4 regions of the Pseudovibrio sp. FO-BEG1 genome follow, and region 2 is predicted to be linked to each of the others. Evidence: predicted binding sites of a transcription regulator. Region 2 holds the regulator's gene; each other region holds the start of a gene.
What was found. Region 2 encodes PhoB, which activates phosphate uptake and scavenging genes when phosphate is short. Its sites were predicted from a motif close to TGTCATNNANCTGTCAT; they were not measured.
Positions count from the first base shown of each region.

Region 1: the regulator PhoB is predicted to act here: its motif matches at 1,523-1,539, upstream of phnC (phosphonate ABC transporter ATP-binding protein).
Region 3: the regulator PhoB is predicted to act here: its motif matches at 1,797-1,813, upstream of PSE_RS04940 (PhoX family phosphatase).
Region 4: the regulator PhoB is predicted to act here: its motif matches at 1,249-1,265, upstream of phnF (phosphonate metabolism transcriptional regulator PhnF).

Region 1 is NC_016642.1:3,945,116-3,948,210, forward strand. Features, by position in the region: gene phnD (phosphonate ABC transporter substrate-binding protein) at 1-584, opposite strand, end outside; gene phnC (phosphonate ABC transporter ATP-binding protein) at 626-1,471, opposite strand; gene PSE_RS17680 (helix-turn-helix transcriptional regulator) at 1,826-2,269, shown strand; gene PSE_RS17685 (hypothetical protein) at 2,345-2,599, shown strand; gene PSE_RS17690 (hypothetical protein) at 2,592-3,083, shown strand; gene PSE_RS17695 (GNAT family N-acetyltransferase) at 3,050-3,095, opposite strand, start outside.
Region 2 is NC_016642.1:1,790,957-1,794,051, forward strand. Features, by position in the region: gene phoU (phosphate signaling complex protein PhoU) at 12-716, shown strand; gene phoB (phosphate regulon transcriptional regulator PhoB) at 937-1,632, shown strand; gene PSE_RS08215 (GNAT family N-acetyltransferase) at 1,710-2,180, shown strand; gene PSE_RS08220 (GcrA family cell cycle regulator) at 2,278-2,838, opposite strand.
Region 3 is NC_016642.1:1,061,414-1,064,508, forward strand. Features, by position in the region: gene PSE_RS04940 (PhoX family phosphatase) at 1-1,750, opposite strand, end outside; gene PSE_RS04945 (GNAT family acetyltransferase) at 2,141-2,554, opposite strand; gene PSE_RS04950 (methyl-accepting chemotaxis protein) at 2,718-3,095, shown strand, end outside.
Region 4 is NC_016642.1:5,230,584-5,233,678, reverse strand. Features, by position in the region: gene phnH (phosphonate C-P lyase system protein PhnH) at 1-611, opposite strand, end outside; gene phnG (phosphonate C-P lyase system protein PhnG) at 613-1,083, opposite strand; gene phnF (phosphonate metabolism transcriptional regulator PhnF) at 1,272-2,012, shown strand; gene PSE_RS23535 (CYTH and CHAD domain-containing protein) at 2,020-3,095, opposite strand, start outside.

The DNA.
Region 1 (3,095 bases), 2.2 Mb from region 2:
CCATCAACATCGCCATTCAAAACAGCCAGAACATTCTGCTCATGACCACCGGAGAACTGAGTAGACGCGAAGTACTCATCCAGCTTCAAACCCATTTCATCAAAAGCAACGGAAGGCACCAGATAGCCAGAAGTCGAGTTTGGGTCAGCAAAGCCCATGCGCTTACCCTTCATGTCTTCCAGAGTTTCAATGCCGGAATCCGCACGCGCAACCATCACAGAGTAGTAGCCAGTCGCGCCATCAGTCTGCTTGGTGGTCAGCACAGGCTCAACCGCATCCGGAGCAGAAAGATAAACTGCGGAATAGCCAGAAGCACCAAGCTCAGCATAATCCAGGTTTCCGCCTTTCAGGCCCTCAATGGTGCCAGCATAGTCCGCTGCCGGGAAAAGCTTGACCGGAACACCAAGAAGCTTTTCAAAACGATCAACCAGACACTGGTTGGAACGAAGACGATCCGCTTCGTTTTCACCACCAAGAATACCAATGCGGAACTCGGTGATTTTCTTTTCAGCCAGAGCCACAGGCGCAGCAAGAAGGGTTGTGCTGACAGCAAGAGCTGCAGCAACTTTAGCGACGACTTTCATCAGAGCACTCCAATATCAGAATAAAAATCTAAAACCCGCTGCTACTCAGCAGCAGAGACGACAGGTGAAACCTCACGTGTCGCCAGTTCCAGGGCAGCGATCTTTGCACCTTCGCTGCCAAGAGACGTAGAGGTCATCCCCTCCTCAAAACTCTCATCTGCACCGTAAATCTCACGGGCAACGCTGGCGGAAAGCTCATCCGGCTTCCCATCAAACACAATCTCACCGTCACGCATGCCAATTACGCGGTCGCAGTAGTTGCGAGCTGTATCAAGAGTATGGAGATTACAAATAACTGTCAGGCCATCTTCGGTGTTGATCGCCTTCAGCGCATCCATCACCACCTGCGCATTCATCGGGTCAAGCGACGCAATCGGCTCATCCGCCAGCAGCATCTTCGGCTCCTGCATCAAAGCCCGGGCAATCGCCACGCGCTGCTGCTGACCACCAGAGAGATTTTCGGCCCGCTTCAAAGCCGTTTCAGCAATACCCAAACGCTCAAGCTTCAAAAGAGCCTGCACCCGTTCTTCCCGAGTGAACAGCTTGAGCATGCTGGAAACAGTGCCATGTGCATTGAGCCGGCCAAGCATCACATTGGTGAGAACATCAAGCCTCGGCACAAGGTTGAACTGCTGAAAGATCATGGCACAGTCACGCTGCCATCTGCGCTTATGCGCCCCTTGCAGAGCCAGCACATCAACGCCATCAACAAGAACCCGCCCATCTGTGGCTGGGGTCAGCCGGTTGATCATCCGCAGCAAGGTGGACTTGCCTGCACCAGAGCGACCAATGATGCCGATCATCTGGGGCTTCTCGACAATAAAGCTTGCGCCTTTTACAGCAACATGCGCCCCAAATTCTTTTCTAACGCCTTCAAACTGGATCAAGAGTTCAACCCCGGTGCCTGTTAAAATTTCACGTACTAGGCACACGCGATTGTTACAGACAAATGACGCCTCTCCTCAAACCCACCCCGTCAAAAAACCGTCACACCCCACCTTCCCCACCTAGCTGGCAAAACAAGCAGTGCATTACGTTTTTGTGACAGAGAGAGGAAATGCATCAGTGTGCAGGCGCACCTGCGAAATATGCAGAGTTAGAAGAAGAATCGAAGATATGAATTAAGAAAAGTCAGCTTCTTGCTTTCAGCCTATCACCCACACAGCAACTGGACATTGCGTTGCCGCCTGACACACGGCATAATATCAATACATATTGCATAAAATTAATACTATGAAGCCATGAAACCGAACGAACGTCTTAGAACAGCCCGCTTCAATGCGGGATTTAAAACAGCTTCGGCTGCCGCCAGATCTCTTGGTGTCAATGTGAGCACCTACTCAAGTCACGAGAACGGCTCCAGGTCCTTTGGCCAGGAAGAAGCGACCCATTATGCGCGCCGCTTCAAAACATCTCCTCAGTTCCTGTTGTTCGGAGAAGACCACATACTCACGGACACAAAACCAAACGCTGAGAACCTGACACACAGCCTTCTGGGAGAAATTGCAAACGATCCCAACAGGCCTCAAACAGATAAACTTGACTTGGAGTTATTCTTACAGTCTTTTGAAGAAGGAATAAGACTCGAAGAACAGATTCTTGAAGGAAGGGGCAGCATAAGAGATTTATCTATTATAGTTGAAAATATATACAACGCAGCGAAGACGAAGAATACTAATAAATGATATTTTTTAACTAACGGATACTGCCTTATAGTTTGATCAGGCGCTCTTATCGTAAGTACCTAAAGAGAGACACATATGGAAAACGAAAGCGCACTATCACTCATCTGGCATCGCCCAACCCTCTCCCATAAAGAAGAGGTACTGGACCTTATTAAGACTGCCGAGAAGTTTGACCTGATCACAGCACTTAAGATGATGTGCATTAATCTTTATGATTGCCCCTACATAGATTTACTGAGCGAAAAGCAACAAAAGGAAGTGATCAACGCCTTCCGCCCTGCGCTGGTTCTCGCCTATACGCAGCAGAGACAGGAGCAAGAAGTTGCTTGAATACACCGAGAGGCGACCAGCAACAGCACTTATACTCGAAGAGTTGAGCACAACGGGCGCACAACTTTTGCACATCTGGAACCAGTCCAATGGCCACCTCTCACCCGAGTTCATTGATTATGCCCGCAAAGTATTGCTCATGGCGCCTCCCGCAACACCCGGTGACAGCCCTGACATTCTAATGATCGGAACCGAGAGCTTTGCACGTCATGTGTTCGGTTCAAAATGGGCGCAACACCCAACCAGAGCCCGCAAAGCGATGCCGCAAACCTATCGACAACTGGTGGCGAGCAGTTACTGGTACGCCTATCAAACCAACAAGCCTATCTTTGATTTGATTGGCGCAAACCTCTCCGATGAGAGCTATCGTGAATATTGCAGATTGATCCTGCCCGTACATTCACGAGCAGGAGTATCTCAGCTTGTTGTATTCACGCAGGAATTACCCAATCAAGCATCGCGCGCTATATCCTCAATCAACTGAGTAAGCGCATAG
Region 2 (3,095 bases):
GAGATCATCCGATGAAAGATCATATCGTCTCGTCCTTCAATGAAGAACTGAAAGAGCTGGCCGGACGTGTCGTCGAAATGGGCGGCCTCGCAGAAACGCTGGTACATGATGCCGTCAGCGCACTGCTGAGACAGGATCGCGAGCTGGCAACCCGCACCATTGCGGCGGACAGACGCCTCGACAACATGCAGGCTGAGCTGGAAGAGCTGTGCATCTCCGTGATCGCACGCCGCCAGCCGATGGCAAGCGACCTGCGCGACATCATCGCCGCCATGCGCATCTCCAACGATCTGGAGCGCGTTGGCGACATGGCCAAGAACATTGCAAAGCGGACGCTCGCAATTGAGAGTGAGTTCAACAACAAGCAGCTTGCTGTCGGCGTGGAGCATATGTCCGATCTGGCGTTGGAACAGCTCAAAGCCGTTCTCGATGCCTATACTTCCGGCGATCTGGAAGTCGTTCAGCGCGTACATTTGCGCGATGATGAGGTAGATGCGCTGTACACCAGTCTGTTCCGTCAGCTGCTCACCTACATGATGGAAGATCCACGCTCCATCACCATGTGTGCCCACCTGCTGTTCTGTGCAAAGAACATCGAGCGCATCGGTGACCATGCGACCAACATTGCCGAGAACATCTACTACATGATCTCCGGAAATCAGCTTCCGGCTGATCGTCCAAAAACGGACGAACTGGCAGACAGCAGCGCTGTCTGAGACGTGCCGCTCTCCGGGAAGCTGCAAGCCCGGAAGGCGACCACGTTGAACAAGGTTTGGAGTGTCGGGTTCATTACGCGGCACTTCATGTGTCAAATCAGAGGGCGACTTCGTGTTTCTGATAAGAAAAGACGCAACTACAAAAGGTTAAAGTGGTTTACATGCACAGTGATGGCGGTAAACTGCTTTACAACAGAAGGTGCAAAGAGAGCACTAGGGTATGCCTAAGATACTGATTGTAGAAGACGAAGAACCTTTAAGCCTGCTGCTGAGATACAATCTCGAAGCGGAAGGCTACAATGTCGACGTATGCGCAAGAGGAGATGAGGCGGAACTCCTGCTGCAAGAAAGCCAGCCGGACCTGCTCTTGCTGGACTGGATGCTGCCCGGCCTCTCCGGTATCGAGCTTTGCCGCCGTCTGCGGGCACGTTCAGAAACCGAACGAATGCCAATCATCATGCTCACAGCGCGTGGTGAAGAGTCTGAACGCATCCGCGGTTTGGCAACCGGAGCCGATGATTACGTCGTCAAACCTTTCTCCATTCCGGAGCTTATGGCCCGCGTGCGAGCGATCTTCCGCCGTGCATTGCCGGAAGTTGTCTCCACCATGCTCAAGTCCGGTGATATTGAGCTGGACCGCGAAACCCACCGCGTCCGCAGAACTGGCCGCGAAATCCACCTCGGCCCAACCGAATTCCGCCTGCTGGAGTTCCTCATGAGCGCACCGGGCCGCGTCTACTCCCGCGAGCAACTGCTCGACGGCGTGTGGGGACATGATGTCTATGTGGATGAGCGCACCGTGGATGTCCATGTGGGCCGCCTGCGTAAAGCCATTAATAAAGGCCGCATGAAAGACCCAATCCGCACCGTCCGCGGCGCCGGATACGCGTTCAACGACCAGTTTGCTGTCGGGTAATCGATTTCTGCTATATGCGCATTGTGAAACTGCATCTCTGATCCGGAGATGCAGACTAAAAACAATGCGGAAAACAAATGAAAATCAAGACGGTTGATAGAGCAACCGCTCATATCTACGACAATCTCTGCCAGGCTTACGAGGCAGAGTTCTCGCCTCTCACACACAAACAGCCTGACGCCAACGGTCTGTTCGCTAAGGACACGCTGCTGGAAGGCAACATCATCGGCTATCTGGTGTACAGCGACGACCTCCCGGCAGGACTGGCCGCCATCAAACAGGATGAGCAGGAGGGGTTCGAAGTCTGTGAGTTCTACGTCGTCCCCTATTATCGCCGACACAAGCTGGGCTTGCAGTTTGCCGGCGCGCTGTTTGATCAGATGCCCGGCAACTGGCAGATCAAGCAGATTGAAGGCGCGGACCACGCCACCGCCTTCTGGCGCGCTGTGGTGAACGACTACACCTCAGGCCACTATCAGGAAGACAGCTACAACGACCCGTACTGGGGCAATGTCACCCGCCAGACTTTCAGCGCTCACAAACACTAGGTCACAGTCACAGGCGGATAGTCGTTACAAAACAGGCATCCAGACAGCAAAAAGCCGGGCACTGGACCCGGCTCATAGCGCTTGCTTTCAGTCTGTTTTAGCTGGCGCGGCGGTTGCGGCGGTCGCTGACTGGCTGATAGGCAATGCTGCGGTGATGCGCGCAATACGGTGTGCCTGCATCTGACTGACGACCGCAGAAGTAGAAGTCTTCAGAACCCGGATCGCCAATTGGCCACTTACAGGTGCGTTCGTTCAATGTCAGGATGGATGCGCGTTCGGAAACCGGAATAAAGATTTCTGCGACTGGGACGGGAGCGATTTCGGTCTCGATCGTTTCAATTGGCTCAACTTTAAGAGCGTTGGCGCCTGCCACTGTTGGCTGAACTTGTCGAGGAGTAGGAGAGGGAGCTGCTGCTGCGACCGCTTCGGTCACTGTCGGTTTAATTGGAGAAGCTGTTCTTGCCGCTGGGGCAGTTGCCTTTCTCGTCTTGGTTGCACCGCCCCCTGATTTAGCACGCCCTGAAAGCCCTAGCCGGTGAACCTTACCAATTACGGCATTTCGGGTCACATTGCCTAGTTCCCCAGCGATCTGGCTTGCGCTTAACCCGTCTGCCCAAAGCTTGGTTAGTAACTCTACACGTTCTGCTGTCCAGCTCATTAAAGGCCCCCGTCTTCCTTCAGTGGCGCGCAAAACAGTATTCGCTCAGCTCGGACGTATCCGAATTTGCCGCTAACCTGAGCGTGTGTGCTTGCAGCGTTCAGTAACTACGAGATGGTGTATAACTCTTATCGCACAGTACTATATCGGCGTTCCTACGAGCAATAACCTCAAAGAATTGAGGTGGGGAAGACTCTGGTTTTCCCCAGAATTGCCGTACTACTACTTACCTATAACAGCCTTCTTGTGGTGGGAGA
Region 3 (3,095 bases), 730 kb from region 2:
CTTTCGGGCCTGTCATGAAGCGGGCGATCTCACCCGTCACAGGATCACCAACCAGCATCTGGTTGTTGCCCATGCCAGCAAAGTCACCTTCATTGCTGTCGCTGCCATCCGTCTGGATCCACACAAGCCCATTCTCGTCAAAGCCCATGCCATCTGGAGAGTTGAACATGTTGCCCGCATTCACGTTCTCAGAACCAGCCTTAGGTCCTTCATGAACGGTTGGGTTACCAGCCATCACATAGAGATCCCAATCAAACGTGTCTGAGGCATGATCCTCATTGTGAGGACGCCAACGCACGATCTGGCCGTACTTGTTGGTCTCACGTGGGTTCGGGCCGTTGACAGAGGTGTCATCTCCACCTGCATTAGGCTTCACACCGCGGTTCTTATTGTTGGTCAGGCAGCAATATGCTTCAACTGCATTCGGATTAGCTGAAATCCACTCAGGACGATCCATGGTGGTCGCGCCAACAGCAGAACCAGCAATACGACTGAAGATCGCGATGTTGGCTGCATCCATGCCTGTTGTGTCTGGTGTCAGAGCCAACCATTCGCCTGTCTGATCATCATTGAACTTGGCAACATACAGCGTACCATCATCCAGCAAACCATCAGTTGGCTGACCCGGCGCATAAACACCGTTGGAGACAAAGCGGTACATGAACTCACCGCGCTCATCATCGCCCATGTAAACAACAACGCGGCCATCTGGTGCTAAAACAGCCTCTGCATTCTCGTGCTTGAAGCGGCCTAGTGCAGTGCGTTTGACAGGTGTTGAGTTTGGATCTGTCGGATCAATCTCAACCACCCAACCTGCACGATGAGGCTCATTCGGGTTTTTCGCAATGTCAAAGCGCTCATCGAACTTGTGGTAGTCGTAGTTATAGCCGATATCCGTGACGCCATAGCGCTTGTAACCCGCATCAACCCCGTCCATGCGCTCTATAGGAGCTGTATCGGTTGCACCGAAATAACCGTTGAAGTTCTCTTCGCAGGTCAGATAAGTGCCCCATGGTGTCTTGCCAGAACCACAGTTGTTGAAGGTGCCAAGAGACTGCGTGCCTGAAGGATCAGCCGTAGTTTGCAGTAAAGGATGACCAGCAGCCGGTCCGGCAAGTGTCATCGGCGTGTTGTGTGTGATGCGGCGATTGAACGAGCTGTTCTTCACGATAGACCAACCACCATCGCCTTCTTCCACTTCAATAACCACAACACCCTGAAGGTGCTGCAGTTTCAGAACGTCATTAGCGTTCTTGGGCGCACCGTCTTCATTCTGAGGCAGGTTGATCCGGCGGTTGGCATACTCATGGTTGATCGCCAGCAACTGCTTACCCTGATACTGGAAGCTCTCCATGCCGTCGGTGTTCTCACCAAAGACTTTGTCAGCACCTGCCGCTGAGCCGCCGGTTTCATGATTGAACTCTTCAGCACCATCCACCAGAGCGTCGCCCCAGCGAGCTAGGATCTTCCAGTTGTATCCTTCTGGCACATGAACAGTTGCATCAGTGAATGTCGGAATTGGCTGGAAGGCAAAACGCGAAACCGAAGCCTTCGCCTCAGATGCCGAAAGACCAAGCACACCTGTGCCCATCACCGCTGCGCCTGAGCCAAATGCCAGCACACCACCCAGAAAACCGCGGCGCGAAATTGCGCGCTCAACAACGCGGTCAAATTCATTCTCTTCAGCACGAGGGAAGTTCAACTCATCCCACTCATCTGCCGTGAGTTCATTCGTCAAATCATTAGCCATTAGAAATATCCCGTAGAAGAAGGTGAGCGCACACTAAGGCGCCTGCATGACAACTTTACGAAACAATCAATCCTATAAAATACTGCAGATGTAATATGAGTATTGTTTTCATGTTATTGGGGTTGTAGGGGTGCAATATAGATCTAATGAGTGTCAGTTGTCTAACTTGCTGTGATCGCTATATATTGTTCCGTTATTCTAATTTTAGATGAGAAAATACTGCAAAATGTGACCAAGATACTTGGCTTGATTAAGGGGTTCTATGAAAACTCAGTGAGTTGACGTCCAACGCTATACGGCTCAACAGGAAATTTCCAAACCCTATAAACCGCAGCGTCGATTACCGCAGTTTTCACAGCCAATAAATTTTCTGAGTAAAAACTTAGTGGCCTATGGCTCAATCACCTTTTGCAGGCAGATGCTCTGGGTGTTCTTGTAACCTTGTGCCTCATAAAAGCTCGCGACCTGGCTGTTACCTCCACGTACAAGCAGGTTAACTTTCCAGATGCCTCGTTCGCGCAACCAGTCTTCTGCAGCAGCTGTAATAGCTTTGCCTAACCCTTTGCCCTGATGATCCGGATGTGTGCTGACATAATAAAACCAGCCGCGATGCCCATCCTCTCCGCACATGATGCTGGCGACAATCATGCCGTCCAGTTCTCCGACAAGAACAGTTGAGTGTTCGCCCTCAAGTGCTTTTGCAATATCCCGAACCGGATCATTCCATTCACGAAAGACGCCAGCAGCCTTCCAAAGAGCAATAACCGTGTCCTGATCGGACAGATGCATTTCACGACAAATCATATGCACCGCGCATAGTAGTTAGAAAATAGAAATTTAATCACAGGATGTTTTATGATTATCCTTTGTAATCCAATAACTTGCAATAGAGGAGAGGATTAATAACAAGGTTAATAAACTATAAGTAAAACTATGAAAACCTTTGCGCGATTGAGAGGTTTTTGACATGGCTTTTTTTAAGCGTAACACACAATTGCTTGCTGAAACTGCTGCAAACGACCAAGGAGAAGTAATCGGTCAGTCTGCTGAAGTGGAAATCATAGAACCTAAGAGTTCCATAGATAGTGCACGCTTGTTTGGCGAACTGGATGCGCTGGCGTTGGATATGGCCTCAGCTGCGGGAGAGCTGGATGCCGTCAACAACACTGCAGGCGCTCTGAAAACAGCCATGGAAAGCCTTCAGGAAGCTTCTGGACGCGTTGTTGAGAGTAATCGGGAGGTAAGCTCAGCCGTTGAGCAGACAGCAGAGCAGACGACCAATGCCCGCGATACCATGTCCAAGTCTCAGGAAGTGGTGACGGACGCACTCGCCAACATCAACAGT
Region 4 (3,095 bases), 2.0 Mb from region 2:
TTTGTAGAGCGTGGCAGGCCTGCGACCTGATTGGCTCCGGCGAAGATGACGTCGATGCCGAGCGGATAAAGCGTGCTGTTGTCTTGCATCTGCTGCCAGAAGGTTGCTGGTGTAGGCGTGATACTGAACTGCTTCTCGGTTTTGATGCCCGGGCCTTTGAGGGTGACGCCGGTATCTTCGGTCAGTTCGTCGACCATCAGGATGATTGTTGTTGAGCGGTCCGGATACTCAGCGGTTCCTGCGGAGAAGCTTGCGATGGCTGGTAAGAGCTTAGTGTTTGAAACCAATGCGAATGCTGCATCTGCAGGGCTTTCAACAAAGGGAGCAGCTGTGTGGAAGCGGATGTAGTTTTTGACGCCTTCATCCGCTGCAAGCGCAGGGTCCAGCCATAAAGGTGTATCGTAATCGCAGAGCGTCAGCACCAGTGCAGTTGCTGCGACGGACAATGGTGCTGGAGGCGTGAGTGTCAGATCATCCAGTTGCTGCACTGTGCCTGGCTGTGCCAATGCGTTCATGGTGGAACGGAAGATGGACTGGGCGTTGTGGACTGGATCTGCAAAGCCGGGAGCGGGTGCTTTTGCGAAAATTGAAGTTGCGGTTTGCGTGCTCATGTCATTCTCCCCGTACCATGGTGAAGAAGTCCACTTTGGTGGCGGCGACTTCAGCGCGTGTTTCGTTTTCAGCTTGCTCTTGAGCATCTGCCAATGGCTGAAGAACTTTCGCTTCAATCAACTCGCGGTTTTCGGGCTGTTGCCAGAGGGCATCGACCAGTGCGGCTTGCAGAACCTTTTGCTTGTCCCGGCCAAGGGCCTGACCAAAACCGGTGGTGCCGTCTTCAAGGGCTATGACACAGCGGGTGACGGTTGCTTCGCACATATTGAAGGGAGCTCCGGTGCCACCAGCGCGGCCACGGACCATCACCAATCCGATTTCTGCTGGACGGATAACGGTGTAGCTCGGCTCCAGACCGAGCCTGTTCCAGACTTCAGCAAGATCTTGCGCTGAGGCCTTGGCCAGAATGCCCATAGCATTCTGCCTAGCTGCAATTTCGGGTGAATGCTCTTTGAGCGAACTTGCCGTCATTTCAGCCCCTTTGACTTTCAGGAACACGCTGGTTCTCTGACATTGTGTGGTGACGCTTTGATCAGGAGGTTGGTCTGCGCGTCTGAATTTGGTTGCTAAGCTAGAACGAGTGTTGTCTAGTTGTATAGACAAATATTTTGCTCGCCAACTGAGTAGTGTTGTTTCATGACGAAGACATGACGAATCCGATGAAATTTGATTTTTCTCCGATTGAGCGACGTGCCGGCGTTGCAATGTGGAAGCAGATTGCAGAAGTGCTGCGCACTGAGCTTTCGCGTGCTGAGGTTTCTGAAGGCGAGAAAATTCCTACAGAACAAGAGCTTGCCCAAAGTTTTGAGGTGAACCGACATACGGTTCGGCGGGCAATTTCCACGCTGATTGAAGAAGGTTTTCTGCGTTCAGATCAGGGGCGGGGCACCTTTGTCGCCCGGGCTCCGCTGGTTTATCCCATTGGTCCGCGCACGCGTTTTTCGGAGAATTTGTCGGGTCAGGCGCAAGAGGTTTATGGGGATATCTTCCGCACAACAGAGGTGGTGGCAGATGCTTACACCGCTGAATTGCTGGAGGTAGACCTCGGCACGGCGCTGTTTAAATGCGAGTCTGTGAGTTATGCGGATGGAACGCCAATCATCGCAGGAACACGCTGGTTTGAGGTGTCTTGCTTCCCAAACCTACCTGCAGATTTGCGGGAGACCAACTCAATCACGAAGATCATGGAGAAGTATGGTTTCGGCGATTACCGGCGCAAAGAAACGCGGATTACTGCGGCTCTTTGTAGTGCGCACAATGCGGAGCTGCTGAAGATTTCTGAAGGATCGCCTGTGCTTGTGATGGAATCCATCAATGTGAATGCGAGCGGTGCACCTATACAAATCGGTCGGGCTTATGTGGCAGCTGACAGGATGCATCTGACTGTCAGAAACGATTGAGCTTGGATCAGAGCCAGTATTTTGGAGCTTCTACTGCTGCATTCCAGCGTTCCTGTGCTTCCAGCCAAGCGTTGTCGGCGCGGGCCTGATGCCAGCCAGCGACGAAACCGATGACCGTTGAGACTTCGTTGTTTTGTAAGGATTGCGGAAGCTTCATCGCGACGAGACGGTCTGCCATGGCTACATCATTCAGGTAGCCGAAGGTATTTTGTAGCCGCTTCAGGCACTTAAGGAATATGCGCAAATCTTCTGGCTCGTAGAGTGAGCGAAAGAACTCAACAGTATAACGCATTTTTTTGAGTGCTTTACGCAGATCATGACGTTGCTCAATCGTAAGGTCCTGCAGGTTCTCAGCCCGCTTTTCGCAGGCCCGCCAGCGTTTGGAGAGGGCGTTTTGTGCAAATGTCTGGATTGGTAGATCGAGTTTTCTGGTGTCTGTCAGGCCCAGATTTTCTTTCCATGCCGGGCTGTGAGAGAGTTCCCCCAGCTGTAGCAGGAAGCTGTTCAGCTGCGGATTTATCAGGTCTTGCCTCAGTTCAACCTGTGCTTCCACATGGGCCAGTTTGATGGCTTCGAAGAGCGGTTCGACGGAGTGGGTGTCTGGTAATAAAGGAATGACGGGTGTGATGATGTCTTCCACCAGCACATCGATATCCCTTTGATTTCCTGCCGTTGTTGCCAATTGCTTTGCGGAGGCATCGAGGTCAGCGATGATTTCGTTGTTTGGTAAGGCTGCCTTGTAGATGTTGAAGGCGCTTCTTAAACGGCGAAGACCAACGCGCAGTTGGTGCGGGCCTTCGGAGATGTCTTGCTGCAGAACGCAGGAGCGGTTGGCGACGATCTGATTAAGACATTCGCCAAGGATTTTCTGGAGGGCGGATCCTGCGCTTTCCTCTGGTTCTAGCTCGATGTAATTGGAATGCTGTGCTTCTGAGGGGAGCTCAGGTGGTTGACCACTTGCCAGCCGGTAGCCAATTCCTGCTTTGTTGCTGTTGGAAAACAGAATTGGTCGATCTTTCATAAGAGCCCCAGCCAGTTTGTACAGGCTTTCGACCGGACCTTCCATGAGCTCCAGTTCCACTT